Regions from separate parts of the Pseudarthrobacter sp. NPDC055928 genome, predicted to be linked through region 1. Evidence: predicted binding sites of a transcription regulator. Region 1 holds the regulator's gene; the other holds the start of a gene.
What was found. Region 1 encodes HrcA, which represses chaperone genes, less so after heat shock. Its sites were predicted from a motif close to TTNGCACTCGNNNNNNNCGAGTGCNAA; they were not measured.

Region 1 (7,250 bases):
CAGGACGGAGAAATTGATGTCCTCGATACCGCGCAGGATCTCCTCCACGATCCGTAATCCGGAACGCGTCCCAAACGGCAGGTCCACCTGGGTGACGTCCCCGGTCACCACCATTTTGGAACCAAAGCCGAGCCTGGTCAGGAACATCTTCATCTGTTCGGGTGTGGTGTTCTGCGCTTCGTCAAGGATGATGAAGGCATCGTTGAGGGTACGTCCGCGCATATAGGCCAAGGGCGCCACTTCGATGGTGCCGGCAGCCATCAGCCGCGGGATGGACTCCGGGTCCATCATGTCGTGCAGCGCGTCGTAGAGGGGACGGAGGTAGGGGTCGATTTTGTCGCTGAGCGTGCCGGGCAGGAAACCAAGCCGCTCCCCCGCTTCGACGGCCGGCCTGGTGAGGATAATACGGCTGACTTCCTTCTGCTGAAGCGCCTGGACGGCCTTCGCCATGGCGAGGTAAGTCTTGCCGGTTCCGGCAGGACCGATGCCGAAAATCACCGTGTTGGCGTCGATCGCGTCTACGTAGTTTTTCTGGTTCAGCGTTTTGGGCCGGATGGTCCTGCCCCGGCTGGAAAGAATGTCATGGGTTAGGACATCGACCGGGTTTTGCAGGGACTGGCTCCGCAGCAGCGCCACCAGTTGCTGCAGCACTGCGGGGCTGATCACCGTGCCACGGGCTACCAGGCCCCGGACCTCCTGTAGCAGCCGCATGATCCTGGGGACATCGGCCGCCGGGCCGCTGATGGACAGTTCGTTGCCCCGCACATGGAAATTGACGGCGGGAAACTGTTCTTCGATGAAACGCAACGCCTCATCGTGGCTACCGAGCGACTGGACCATCTGATCGGAGTTATCAAAGACAACCACCTCCGTCCGGATGCCGGGAAGGGTGTGGGGAAATTCTCCTGCGGTGCGCTCAGTGTTCAGCCGGCGCTTTCCGTTAGCTGATTCAGTCATGGTGCTGGCCCGCAGGCCTATGGTCCCCTCCAGTTCAAGTACGTAATCCCGCAGACCGCCGCGGCGTGTGGTCCCGCCCGTCGGAGGTCTCCGGATTCATACCATCTTACGCCAGCGCGCCGCTGTCAGCGGCTGGGGGCAGCCTTCCGCCAGTGCCGGAACGGCCCATGTGGGCGGGAAGTTGCCGTCATTAGGTATCAACTTCATATCGGCCTCATATCGTTCCCGTTGCAGTTGTACCGGGCAGCCGCCTTGCGCCACCGAGGCGACTTTCCTTATGCAATGCTGGAAATTCAAGGCCGTCCGGGGACCGGCTGCATCATCGCTGCCAGGAAGGATAGTGCCATCACCGTGCCGGGACCAGAAACGCCCCTTGCCTTGGGTACTGCCCTGGGGCGCATCCGCTCCACCGCCCTGCTGAGCCTCCTGCCTGCCGTCCTGATCCTCACGGGCTGCATCGCGGAGCCAGGGCCGGAGCCCACTGTGGTGCAGAATTCAAGCCAGGGCACCGAAAACACCTCGCCAGGGGTGTCGGCCACCAGCGCCCCGCTCGAGACCACACAGTCATCGAACAAGGCACCCGTCTATTGGATCGGCCGCAGCAACAGCAACGTTTTCCTGTACCGCGAGTTCAGGGACGTGCCCGAACAGGAAAACCCGGTTACAAGGGCGCTGCGGGCCATGATGTCTGACAAACCGCTGGACCCGGACTTCTTTACCCCATGGCAGAACCCCAAGAAACTGGCCACGTCGATCTCGGGTAAAAACGTCATCACAGTGGACGTCTCGGAGGATGCCTTCAACAGCAACCTCGACGCCGACATGGCCGGCCGGGCCATCCAGCAGCTCGTCTATACGGCCACGGCGGCCGGGGCGAGTTCCGGGCTCATTGACTCCGGCCAGCAGATCCAGGTGATGATCCTCGTCGACGGCCACACGGACTATCTTGCTTTTGACCACGTGCGCCTCGGCACGCTCATGTCCCGGAGCCCGGGCATGGTGGCGCCGGTCTGGATTATCGATCCGCAGGAGAACGTGGAAGTCGCCGATGGCAGCGTGAAGATTACTGGCCGCAACACCCTGGCCGGTGGCAAGCTCCGCTGGCGGATCCTGCGCGAGGAAGACAACGGCGACAAGACGCCGTACCTGACCGGGGAAACCACGGCCGCGACCGAGGCCGCCCAGTCCGGAGTTTTTACCTTGGCCTTAACCCTCACACCCGGCAACTACGAGCTTCGCGTCGCGCAGGCGGACACCTCAGGAAACGACCAGGAGCTGAACGTTGATACGCGCAGCTTCAGCGTGCGCTAGCTCGACTGTCAGAGCTCAGGTGCGGACCAGCGGCCCAACACATCGCTGGCCAGGACGACTGCAGCGGGTCCGGCGGTGGACGACCTGAGGACGTGGTGCCCCAGAAGCGCCGTTACGGCACCGGCACTGCACAGCCTGGTCACTTCACGCGGACTGATCCCGCCTTCCGGTCCCACAATGAGCAGGATTTCGCGGGTTTCACTGCCGTTCGCAGCCGCCTGCCAATTCTCCAAAACGGACCGTAACGGCCGGACAGCGTCCTCGTGCAGGATGATTGCGAGATCGGCCGCGCCGGCAGCCGCTGCCAGTCCGGGGGTTTCGACGGCGGCGCGCACCTCAGGAATCCAGGCCCGCCGGGCCTGCTTGGCCGCCGCCGTCGCCACCGACTGCCACTTGGCATGTGCCTTGGCTGCCCGTTCACCCTTCCACCTCACGATGGACCGTTCGGACTGCCACGGGATGACCGAATCAATCCCGAGTTCGGTGGCAGTTTCAACTGCGAGCTCGTCTCGGTCGCCCTTGGCCAGCGCCTGCACCAGGACAAGCCGGATGGCGGGCTTTTCTTCGACCGTCAGCGCCGAACACTCCACTGTCAGCTCCAACGGCGACGCCGCCACGACCGTGCCGGTCAACCGCTTGCCGGCCCCGTCTGCGATGTCCACGGACTCGCCGGGGGCAAGCCGCTTGACCGTTACCGCATGCCGCGCCTCAGCCCCTTCCAGGACAAAGTGGCCCCCTGGGACCATGTGGTCCAGCGTCCCGGGAGCGCTAAAGAAAACCGGATTGCTCACCCCTACAGGTTACCGAGCCGGTCCCGCAGCTTGGCAAAGACGCCGCCGCTGGCCGCGAGTTTGCCCTCAGTGAACTGCTCGCCGCGAAGTTTCGCCAGTTGCCGCAACAGGTCTTCCTGCGCCGAATCCAGTTTGGCCGGGGTCTCCACCTGAAGGTGTACCTTGAGGTCGCCGCGGCCATATCCGCGAAGGTGTGTCACGCCCAGGCCGCGAAGGGTGATGATCTCCCCTGACTGGGTTCCCGACTTGACGTCGATTTCCTGCAGCCCGTCGAAGGTTTCCAGGGAAAGTTCGGTTCCCAGCGCGGCAGCGGTCATGGGGATGTTGAGCGTTGCATGGAGGTCGTCGCCGTCACGTACGTACGTGGCGTCGTTGTTGACCCGGATCTCAACGTACAGGTCACCGGCCGGGCCGCCGGCCGGGCCTGCCTCGCCCTGGCCCGACAGCTGGATGCGGGTCCCGGTGGCTACGCCTGCAGGGACCTTGATGGTCATTGACCGCCGGCTACGGATCCGCCCCTGCCCGCTGCATTCGTTGCAGGGGTCCTTGATCACGGTGCCGAAGCCTTCGCAGCTGCCGCAGGGGGCGGCGGTCATGACCTGGCCAAGGATGGAGCGGACCGCTCTCTGGACCTGGCCACTGCCGCCGCAAATGTCGCAGCGTTCCGGGTGGCTTCCCTCCCGGCAGCAGGAACCGTTGCACGTGGGGCAAACGACGGCGGTGTCCACCTCAAGCTTTTTGTTGACCCCGAACACGGCGTCGCGGAGTTCGATCCGGACACTGATGAGGGCGTCCTGGCCGCGCCGGACGCGTGAAGCCGGACCCTGCGATCCGCCAGCGCCGAAGAAGGTATCGAAGATGTCCTGGAAGGCGAAGCCCTGTCCGGCGTAACCGCCGCCGCCGAAGCCGTTGTCGGTACCGTTTTCGTTGCCGGTGGTGTCGTAGACCCTGCGTTTCTGCGGGTCGGAGAGTACCTCGTAGGCGTGGGTCACGGCCTTGAAGCGGTCCGAGGCATCCTCACCGGGGTTGACGTCCGGGTGGAGCGTGCGGGCCAGCTTGCGGTAGGCCTTCTTGATCTCTTCCCCGGTGGCTTCCGGCGAGACTCCAAGGACGTCGTAGTGGCTGCTCAAAGTTCGTATCTCTTCCTGTTTGTACTGCTGCAGTCGGACTGCTTGTACTGCTCTTGTTGCCTGGGGCCCGGCCAGGTGCTGTCAGGGGCCCAGAATCCTCGAAAGGTAGCGGGCCACGGCCCTGACTGCTGCCATGGTGGTGGGGTAGTCCATACGGGTGGGACCGAGCACCCCGATCTTGGCTGTGCTGTCTGGGCCGTAGGCCGTGGCGACCACCGACGCTTCGGTGAGCCCGTCGTATGGGTTTTCGCGGCCGATGCTGACCGTCACGCCGCGGGGATCCTGTGCCATCTCGCTCAACAGGCGCAGCATGACCACTTGTTCCTCAAGCGCTTCCAGCACCGGGCCGATACTCAGGGGAAAGTCGACGTTGGACCGTGCGAGGTTGGCGGTGCCGGCCATGACCATGCGGTCTTCGCGGCTGCTGTGGGCAAGGACCTCCAGGCCGTGCGCCAGGGCCTGCGCAGCCTGCCGCTGTCCTGGGCCCAGGCCGGAAACAACTGCCGGCAGCGACTGGGTCAACTGGCTCAGCGGCGTCCCTGCGAGCGAACCGAGGAACCGCCCCCGGATACCTGCCAGGGCGTCGTCACCAAGGTCCTGCCCGACGTCGACCACTTTCTGCTCCACCTTGCCGGTGTTGGCGATCAGGACAACAAGGACCTGGCGGGGAGCCAGCAACACGAACTCGATGTGCCGGATCGTGGCGCGGCTCAGGTGCGGGTACTGGACCACAGCTACCTGGTTGGTCAGCTGCGACAGCAGCCGGACAGTGCGCTCCAGGACGTCGTCGAGATCGTCCGGGCCCTCCAGGAGGGTCTGGATGGCGCGGCGTTCTGCCGGTGACAGTGGCTTCATGGCCGAAATCTGGTCGACAAACAGCCGGTAGCCCTTGTCTGTGGGGATGCGTCCGGCGCTAGTGTGCGGGGCGGTGATGAGGCCGTCGTCCTCAAGGGCTGCCATGTCGTTGCGGATCGTGGCGCTGGAGACGCCCAAATGGTGGCGTTCGACCAGCGCCTTCGAGCCCACAGGTTCGCGGGAGTGCACGTAGTCCTCAACGATGGCACGCAGTACTTCAAGTTTGCGCGGCTCGCTCACACTCCACCTCCATCCATGGTCACAGGCCGCCGGTTTCCCCGGCGCGTGCACCGGCCGCCGTCTTGGCGCGGCTTAGCACTCGACATGCCTAAGTGCTAACAGTCTAATATGACTCACCCCGTTGTTAGCATTGGTACCGCTCCGGGCGAAATTCCGGGCCAGGATCTAGGCAAGGCGGAACACATCCATGCAGTACCAGAACTGGGGTCCCCGGGAGATCGCCGCCCCCGTGAGGAATCAGCTCCCTGAAGTCCCGGTAGAGCGCGGCATGGTCCTGGAAGAGGTCCAGTCCGGCTGGGTGGGCGCCGTCACGCGGGTCGAGAAGTCAGGCGGAATGCATGTGGTTGCCCTTGAGGACCGGCGGGGCAAATCAAGGTCCTTCCGGCTCGGATTCGGTTTCCTCTTGGAAGGACAGCCGATCCGACTGATGCCCCCGGCGCCGCGGCAAGCCACCGCCCCGGCCGGGCGGACGGCCTCGGGCTCGGTCCGGGTAGCCGGTCAGCGCGCCCAGGTGGCCAAGGCCAGCAGGATCTGGGTGGAAGGAAAGCACGACGCCGAACTGGTGGAAAAAGTCTGGGGAGACGACCTCCGGGTGGAGGGCATCGTCGTCGAGCCTTTGCATGGAATCGATGACCTCGCTGCGGCCGTGGCAGACTTCGCGCCGGGGCCGGGCCGCCGGCTTGGAGTGCTCGTTGACCACCTGGTTCCCGATTCCAAGGAATCGCGGATTGCGGATGCCGTGATGGCATCCCCGGGCGCTGCCGGCAATGTCCTGATTGTGGGACATCCGTACGTTGACGTATGGCAGGCCATCCGGCCTTCCGTGCTGGGAATTGAAAGGTGGCCTGTGGTCCCACGTGGCCAGGACTGGAAGACCGGCATCCTCGCGGCGTTCGGTTGGCCGCATTCCACGAAGGAAGATATCGGTCTGGGCTGGCAGAAACTCCTGGGGGCGGTCCGCAGCTACGCAGACCTTGAAGCCTCGCTGCTGGGCAGGGTTGAAGAGGTCATCGACTTCCTCACCGTTCCCTAGCAGTATTCTTGGTACTGCAGTTGCCAGTGCGCTTGAGCCCGGCACACTGTAACTTTGAATGTTCTACCCCCGCACCATTGCTTTTCGAAGGAAGACACCGTGGCAGAAAACGCACACGAACACAGGGACAACCAGAGCGGCCAGGGCCACTCCGAGTACCATGGCGTTCCAGCAAATGCGCTGCCGCTAACGGCCAGCGAAGACCGGCAGTGGGCAACCCTGGCGCATTTCGGCGGCATCCTCGGGTGCGTGCCGTCGCTGCTGATCTACCTCATCTTCCGGGAACGTGGGCCGTTTACCGCCCAGGAATCCAAGGAGGCGCTGAACTTCAGCCTGCCGCCCACCATCGCGGCCGTTGTGGCCAACCTCTTGGTGTTCATCCCTGTGGTCGGCAATATTTTCGCCGTGATTGCCACCCTCATCTGGATCGCATTGACTTGCTACTCCGTTGCCGCCGGCATCCACGTGAACCGGGGCCAGCCGCACCGCTACCAGTACAACCTGCGGTGGATCAAATAAGGGTCAGCTTCCGCTGGCTCCGCTAAGCGGCGTCAGGTGGTCCCGAGCCGGGCTTGCAGGAAGCGACCCCCGCGTCAGTCCGGCAGGATCCTGCGGACCACGGCGTCAGCCAGCAGACGGCCCTTCAGCGTCAGGACGAGGCTTCCCTGAAAGGCGGAGGCAGGGTCCACCAGCCCGTCGGCGATGAGTCCGGCCACTTCTTTCCGGCCTGACTCCCCCAGCGAACTGATGCCTACACCTGAGACGAGCCGTGCCTCAAGCATGATCCGTTCCATGTCCCGGGTGCCGTCGTCGAGCGTTTCCCGCCCTGCTGCCGGCGAGAGCCCTTGAGCCAACCGGCCGGCGTAGGCGGTGGGGTGCTTGACGTTCCACCAGCGCACGCCGCCCACGTGCGAGTGGGCTCCGGGACCGATG
Region 2 (7,250 bases), on a different contig from region 1:
TGCTGGTCTCGACTTTCGCCGATTTGTCCGGAAACCTCGACGACCCATGGATCAACGAAGGGAACCCACTGGTTGCCGCCCTGGCTACGGCTGCCAGCGGTGCCGTGGTGGACGTGGACGAGCCGGACGTCTCCCGTTTCCCCGGCGTCGACCAGCGCCACCCAGCCGATGAACTGCTTCTGCTGGACGCTGACGCGCAGCAGCAGTACGTGCTGGACGCCGCCCGTGCGGGGGACTCCTTGGTGGTCAGCAGCCCGCCCGGGACGGGCCAGACGCAGACCGCCATTAACACCATCGGCACTCTGGTGGATGCTGGCAAGACCGTGCTGGTGGTCGGGGACCGCCGTGCCAGCCTCAACGAAGTGTCCGCCCAGTTGGAGACCCTCGGGCTTGAGTCCATCATGTTCCAGCTTTCAGGGACCGCTACTCCGCAGCAGCTCAAGGCGCAGCTCGTCCGGGCCATTGTCCGGAATGAGAAGTCCCTCGAGCCCCAGCTTGGCAACCTGCATAAAACCCTCACCGAACACCGCCACGCCCTGACGGACCATGTGGCGTCCCTGCACAACGTGCGGCAGCGCTGGGGGTGCTCGCCCTACCAGGCCATGCAGTCACTGGCTGAGTTAACCTCCATCCAGCCGGCCCCGGCCACCACGGTCCGGCTCAAGCGGAGCGTCCTGGACAACATCCGGGACCGTGACGAACTCGCCGGCCGGCTCCGCCGTGCCGCTGAGCTGGGCAGTTTCAGCCGCGCGTCCACCACCAGCCCCTGGCACGGGGCAAGGCTGCTCACCCGCAAGGAAACGGAAGAGGCCCAGCAGTTGGCCCGCTCCGTGGAGGAAAACCTGCCGGTCCTGCGCGAGAGGATGAACGCTGTTGCAGAGCACGCCGAAATCCGCCTTGGCCTTTCATTTGCCGAATGGGGTGAGCAGCTTGAGCTCCTCATGGCGGTGCGCGAAAGCCTGGACAAGTTCACGCCGGACATTTTCGACCGCCCTGTCCATGACCTGATTTCGGCGACCGCGTCCTCGGCGTGGCGGCGTGAGCGGAACATCGACATGGCGTCCATGCAGCGTTCCCGCTTGCGCCGCGTGGCGAAGGAGTACGTCCGTCCCGGCGTGCACATCGCGGACCTTCACAGCTCCCTGATCCTGGTGCAGGAACAGCGGGCACTGTGGTCCGGTTATGCCACAACCCAGCGCCACCCCGCCGTGCCGTCCGGCCTTGCCGAAATGAACATGATGTACCGGTCGCTGGACCGTGAGCTCACTGAGCTGGGGGAGGCCCTGCGCCATACGGAGGCGGGCGGCTCCCTGGCAACCACGCCATATCCGGAACTCATGGAACGCCTTGAGCGTCTGGTCGCCGACACCGAGACGCTGAAAACCCTGCCCGAGCGCACGCTGCTGGTAGAGAACATGCGCGAACACGGCTTGGGGGAACTCCTTAACGACCTCGCCGAGCGGGAGGTCCCGGCCGGGTCCGTGGCAGCGGAGCTTGAACTCGCTTGGTGGCAGTCCGCCCTGGAAGCCATGATCAGCGGCGACGACTACCTCGCCATGTCCGACGGCGACGCCCTCCGGCAGCTGGAGGCCGAATACAGGCTCGCCGACAACGCGCATGTCGCCAGCGGTGCCGCCCGCCTTCGCTGGGACCTGTCCGAGCGGTGGCGTGCCGCCATCGCCGAACATCCGCGCCAGGCTGCCCTGCTTCGGAGCCTGCTGAAAGACGGCCGGGTCACACTGTCCGCGCTGACCGCCCAAGCGCCCGCGCTGGTGCCCATGCTGGTGCCTGTCTGGTCCGTGAGCCCGTACCTGATGACCGGGCTCCTACCGGCCGAGCAACGCTTTGACGCCGTGGTTGTCCTGGACGCTGAAGCCACATCCCTCCAGGCAGTTCTGCCTTCCATCGCACGGGCCAAGCAGGTCATTGCCTTCGGTGATTCCCGGATTGCCAGCCCGCGTACATTCACTGTGGGAGTGGAAAGACTCGCAGCCGGCGAAACGGCACACCAACGGGTGGAGAGCGCCTTCTCCGCGCTATCGGCCGTCCTGCCCGTCTGGCGGCTGAACTTTGTGTACCGGGCCGTCGACGAAGACCTGGTCCTCCAGCTCAGCAAGAACTTCTACGACGGCGGCCTCCGCCGACTCCCCGAAGGCCAGTCCGCCACGGGTCTGGACAGGGCGCTGCTGGTCGAGTACCTGCCGGACGGCACCGGGCTGCCCAGCGCCGACCACGAGGGTGTTGAATCCGTCGTGGCAGAGGTCAACCGCGTTGTACACCTGGTGTTTGAACACGCACGGCTCCGCCCGCGCACGTCACTGGCCGTGGTGACGGCCAGCCTCCGGCATGCGGCCAGGATTGGCGAGTCCATCAGGCTGCAGTTGCCCAACCATCCCGGCCTCGCCGGGTTCTTCGGAGCAGGCCCCGAGTCCTTCCGCGTTGTTGATCTTGAGCGCGCGCAGGGCCTGGTCCGGGACCACGTGATCTTTTCGCCTGGCTTCGGACGCACGCCACACGGCCGGGCCCTGCACAACTTCGGTCCTTTGTCCGCAGAGGGCGGCCGCGAAAAGTTCGCCCTCGCCATGACGCGCGCCCGCAGGTCCCTGCACGTACTGACCTGCTTCCGGCCCGAGGACCTGGACCACACCAGGCTGACCCACGGCGCGGTCGACCTCTACGAGCTGCTGGACCGCGAGATCGCCGGCAACACCAACCTTGGCACGCCTGCGTCCCGGGCAGCGGCCAGCGAGCAGGCGCTCGGCGCTGACCCGCTGGTAGCGGACCTCGGAGACCGCCTGCGTGCCCGCGGCGCCCGTGTCTGGCACCAGTACGACGGCGTCATTGACGTCGTAGCCGCGGCGGACCCGCTTAGCACTATGGGCCAGGACGACCCCGAGACCCCCTGGCCGGTGGCCATCGAATCTGACGGCACCGAGCAGTACCGGACCATGAGCGTCCGCGAGCGGAGCAGGCTCCGGCCCCAACTGCTGGAGCGCCTCGGGTGGCGGTACATGCCGCTGTGGACCATTGAGGTCTTCACAGACCCGTCGGCCTGTGCTGACCGCATTGCCGGATATTTGGGCCTGGAGAAAGTGGTCCTGCCTGGCCGGGTCACTGCCTCAGCCAATTTCTTCGATGACGACGTCGACCCGCTTTCACTTGAGGCCTACGGGAATGTTGGCCTCGAGCCTGCCCGTCCCGTCCGGGCCGACCACCGGCAGCAGGTGCAGCCTGGCGCGCCGGAGAACCAACAGCACCGGGCCGCACGCTCGGATAAGGAGGAGGCGGTCATTATGACCCCAACACACGGCACCGCCGGTCCGGCCGGCGAAGATGCCGCTGGCGGCAAACGGGCCGGCGAGGGCACCGCGCAGGAAAACGCAGGCCAGGACAACACGGCGCACGAGGGCAAAGCATCCACTCCGGCCTCGGCGCAGGCTGCCGCAGGCACCGAGGGCATCCTTCCCAACAAAGCCGCTGAAGACGATCCCCGCCGCTGGGGCGACGGTTCGGAGGACGACCACGACGCCTGGCTGAAGGAGCAGAAGCCGCCGCACTGGGGCTGACGGCCACGCGTCCATTAGGTCACCGCGGGACCTTTGCCTGACGGGCGCCGCCCGACCGAGACAGCTTGGCAGCCGCGGGACAACAGGCCCCGGGAGAACAGGCGGGCTGGCTCAACCTGGTGGTTGCGTCACCAGGACGAAAAACAGCTTGCCCTGCGTGGAGGCACCCGCCAGGCGGGCTGCCTGCTCAGGGCGGGCCGCCACCACGATCAGGCCGTCTGTCTCGGCGGTACCGAGCCATTCCCCGGTCTTGCCGCCCTGGCCCGAGGTCCAGAGCACCGGGACTGCCGTCGCCAGAACCTCCGGAGGAGCCTGCTGGTCGTAGCCGTTGGTGCCCGTGAGCACCACGTTGACCAGCTGGCCCGGTGACACGAGCTGGATGGATGACGGGTCCGCCATCCGCAGCGGAACGGCAGCGGACCCTGGGGGAGTTCCCGTGAGCAGGCCGGGTCCCAGCAGTTGGGCGTCAGTGAGGAGCTGCCCTTTGCGGAGCGGGGCAGCCAACTGCTTTCCCTCTGCCTCGGCACTGCCCCGGATGAATCCCGCAGCCAACATCCCCGGCGGCACTTTTACCTCGGCCACGTCCGAGGGCGCCAGCGAGGAACCGGCCGGAAGATCCCTGGCTGCTGCGAGTGCTGTCGTCGAATCGGCAGGGGCCGGAGTCAGCTGATGGACGGCAACGGCGGCCGCAAAGCACAGCAGGAACGCTATGGCCAGGCGACGGTTCCTGGCCAGCAAAGGGCCAAGCCGTCGGCCGGGCGGACGGCCGGCCGGCCGGGGACGGGTCCTGCGGGGTTGGCGCCCGGGCGCATTGGATTCCCTGCTGCGGCGGGTTCTTTGATAGGGGTGTAACAGTGGGACAGGCATAGGCCCACGCTAGTTCCGGGCGACTGGTCCAGGGCAGGCCGGTTGAGGGCTATGTGGACAACCTGAAGCCGGGATTGCTGAGGGGCCCAGGAAAGGCGTTGGAAACAGGGGAGGCTAAATTAGCCTGGAAACCCGCCCAGCACGGAACCATTACTGCAGGGGCTAATGAGCGGGGTTGGTCGTTAGCTTGCAGCAGCAGCGGTGGCCGGGGCAGGTGCCGGAGCAGCTGGCGTAGCAGGGGCGGGCGATACAGCGCTTCCCTTGCTGTCCCGTGAGTCCGTGCGGTAGAAACCGGAGCCTTTGAAGACCACGCCTACGCTGTTGAACTTCTTGCGCAAGGTCCCCTGGCATTCGGGGCAGGACGTCAGTGTGCTGTCCGTGAACGACTGGACAATGTCGAAGGCATGGCTGCAATCCTTGCAGGCGTACGCATACGTTGGCACTGGTGCTCCTCCTCTTGGGCAAACGAGAGGTCCCGTGCTGCCAGGACGATCTTTGCCGTCCATTAGCAGTCGCAGGGCCTGAGTGCCAATTCTATCATCCCTGCCGCGAAGGCCAACCGCGAAGGCCAACCGCGAATGCCAACTGCGAAATCCAGCCGCGGAGCCGGTGTTGCTCAAGCCGCGCGGAGCGGAACGACACCGGAGGGAGTGAGGGCCGCCGGGACCTTCCTGTCAAAGTCCTCCGCGGGGATGCTGCCCTGTGGCAGTACTTCCTGGTCATAGACGATTGCCGCTGAAGGCAGGCCAGGCCGCAGGCTGTCCAGGGAGTTGAGGAAAACGTCGTAGTAGCCGCCGCCTTGTCCGATCCGGTTGCCGTCGCGGTCCACGGCGGTGGCGGGCATGAACAGCGCCGACACCCCTGCAATCACCTCGAGTCCGTGGCGTGTCCCTGCCGGCTCGAGTATGGGGGCATACCTGCTTCGGACCAGTTCACCGCCCGGTGCCCAGAAAACCCAGCTGAGCCTGCGCCCCGGTTCGCAGATTGGCAACAGAACCTTATGCCCTCGGCCGTGAAGTGCGTCGATGAGCGGGACGGTGGGCGGCTCGAAGTGGACCCCCAGGTAGACACAAAACGTGGATGGCATTCCGTCTGAGCACTGTTCAGCCCAGTGGAGGCCGTGGTGCGCAATTCCGGCACCAGCTGCCTCGCGGGTGGCGAGGTCCATGGCGGCACGTGCAGCCCTGTGCCGCGCGCGGATCTGTTCCTTGTACGAGCTGTTGCCGGCGGTCATGAATGGCTCAACTTCCCGTTGTCCGGGGCCGGGCTTCACCGGGCCAATGATTACTGTCTGAATGTTCCCTCCGCTAGATTAGTCCAGTGACTACCACCAACCAGACAGTACGTAAGGCCGTAATTCCTGCAGCGGGACTCGGCACCAGGTTCTTGCCTGCCACGAAGGCCATGCCGAAGGAAATGCTCCCGGTAGTCGACAAACCTGCCATCCAATATGTCGTCGAGGAAGCCGTCAAAGTGGGGCTTCACGACATCCTCATGATCACCGGACGCAACAAACGGGCCCTCGAAGACCACTTTGACCGGGTTCCGGCGCTGGAAGCTACTTTGGCGGACAAGGGCGACACCGCCAAACTCTCCTCGATCCAGGCCGCCAGCAACCTCGGCGACATCCATTACGTCCGCCAGGGCGACCCCAATGGGCTTGGCCACGCGGTGCTACGTGCAAAGCAGCACGTGGGCAACGAACCGTTCGCCGTCCTGCTGGGCGATGACCTGATCGACGCCCGGGACGAACTGCTGAGCACCATGATCGAAGTCCAGGCGAAAACCGGCGGGTCAGTCGTCGCCCTGATCGAGGTGGAACCGTCACAGATCAGCGCCTATGGCTGCGCTGACATCCAGGACATCGACGGTGAGAGCTACGTGCGGATTAACGAGCTCGTGGAGAAGCCGAGCATGGAGGAAGCGCCGTCCAACCTCGCCGTCATCGGGCGCTACGTCCTGCACCCCGCTGTTTTTGACGTACTGGAACGCACCGGACCGGGGCGTGGCGGCGAGATTCAGCTCACGGACGCCCTGCAGGAACTGGCCGCCGGCGACAATGAAGGCCATGGGGTCTACGGCGTGATCTTCCGTGGCCGCCGTTACGACACCGGCGACAAACTTAGTTACCTCAAGGCCTGCGTCCAGCTGGCAATCGACAGCGACGACCTCGGGCCCGGTCTACGCGAATGGCTGCCCGGCTTCACCGCCGGTCTTTCCAAGTAACGCACCGTGCGCGCCGGCCCCATCTGGCCCGTCACACTGGAGTGCGGGGACCTGGTACTGCGCCCTATCCGGTACCGGGACAAAAAGGAGTGGACGGAGGTCCGGGGGCGGAACAGCGAATGGCTTGCTCCCTGGGAGGCGTCCAACCCGGCTCCTGGCGGCGGCCTGCCCGACTACCGGCAGATGGTGCGGTCCCTCAAGATCCAGGCAGCGCAGTCCACCGCGCTGCCGTTCCTCATCACAGAGCGGCGTCCCCAGCAAGCTGCTCCCGCCATCGTTGGCCAGTTGACAGTGTCATCCATTGTGTGGGGTTCGGCCATGATGGCAACGCTGGGGTATTGGGTGGACCAGGCGCGGGCCGGACACGGCATTGCTCCAACGGCCGTAGCTATGGCTACGGATCATTGCTTCCAGGTTCTGGGGCTGCACCGCATGGAGATCAACATCCGTCCGGAAAACGGCCCCAGCCTGCGCGTCGTTGAAAAGCTCGGCTTCCGCGACGAAGGCTACCGGCCGCGCTTCCTGCATATTAATGGGGAGTGGGCAGACCACCGGACCTTCGCCCTGACCTCGGAAGAAGTCCCGGATGGG

Region 2: ACFC25_RS00210 (FmdB family zinc ribbon protein) is a predicted target of HrcA. The motif match lies at 4,939-4,965, and genes of this name have one in related genera.

What each region holds. Positions count from the first base shown of each region.
Region 1 is NZ_JBHJZH010000022.1:46,991-54,240, reverse strand. Features, by position in the region: gene ACFC25_RS20825 (PhoH family protein) at 1-957, opposite strand, end outside; gene ACFC25_RS20820 (GerMN domain-containing protein) at 1,348-2,268, shown strand; gene ACFC25_RS20815 (16S rRNA (uracil(1498)-N(3))-methyltransferase) at 2,277-3,059, opposite strand; gene dnaJ (molecular chaperone DnaJ) at 3,062-4,189, opposite strand; gene hrcA (heat-inducible transcriptional repressor HrcA) at 4,271-5,284, opposite strand; gene ACFC25_RS20800 (DUF3097 domain-containing protein) at 5,472-6,317, shown strand; gene ACFC25_RS20795 (DUF4870 domain-containing protein) at 6,417-6,836, shown strand; gene hemW (radical SAM family heme chaperone HemW) at 6,911-7,250, opposite strand, start outside.
Region 2 is NZ_JBHJZH010000001.1:41,094-48,343, reverse strand. Features, by position in the region: gene ACFC25_RS00220 (AAA family ATPase) at 1-3,566, shown strand, start outside; gene ACFC25_RS00215 (RcpC/CpaB family pilus assembly protein) at 3,678-4,304, opposite strand; gene ACFC25_RS00210 (FmdB family zinc ribbon protein) at 4,616-4,876, opposite strand; gene ACFC25_RS00205 (5-formyltetrahydrofolate cyclo-ligase) at 5,050-5,667, opposite strand; gene galU (UTP--glucose-1-phosphate uridylyltransferase GalU) at 5,754-6,659, shown strand; gene ACFC25_RS00195 (GNAT family protein) at 6,666-7,250, shown strand, end outside.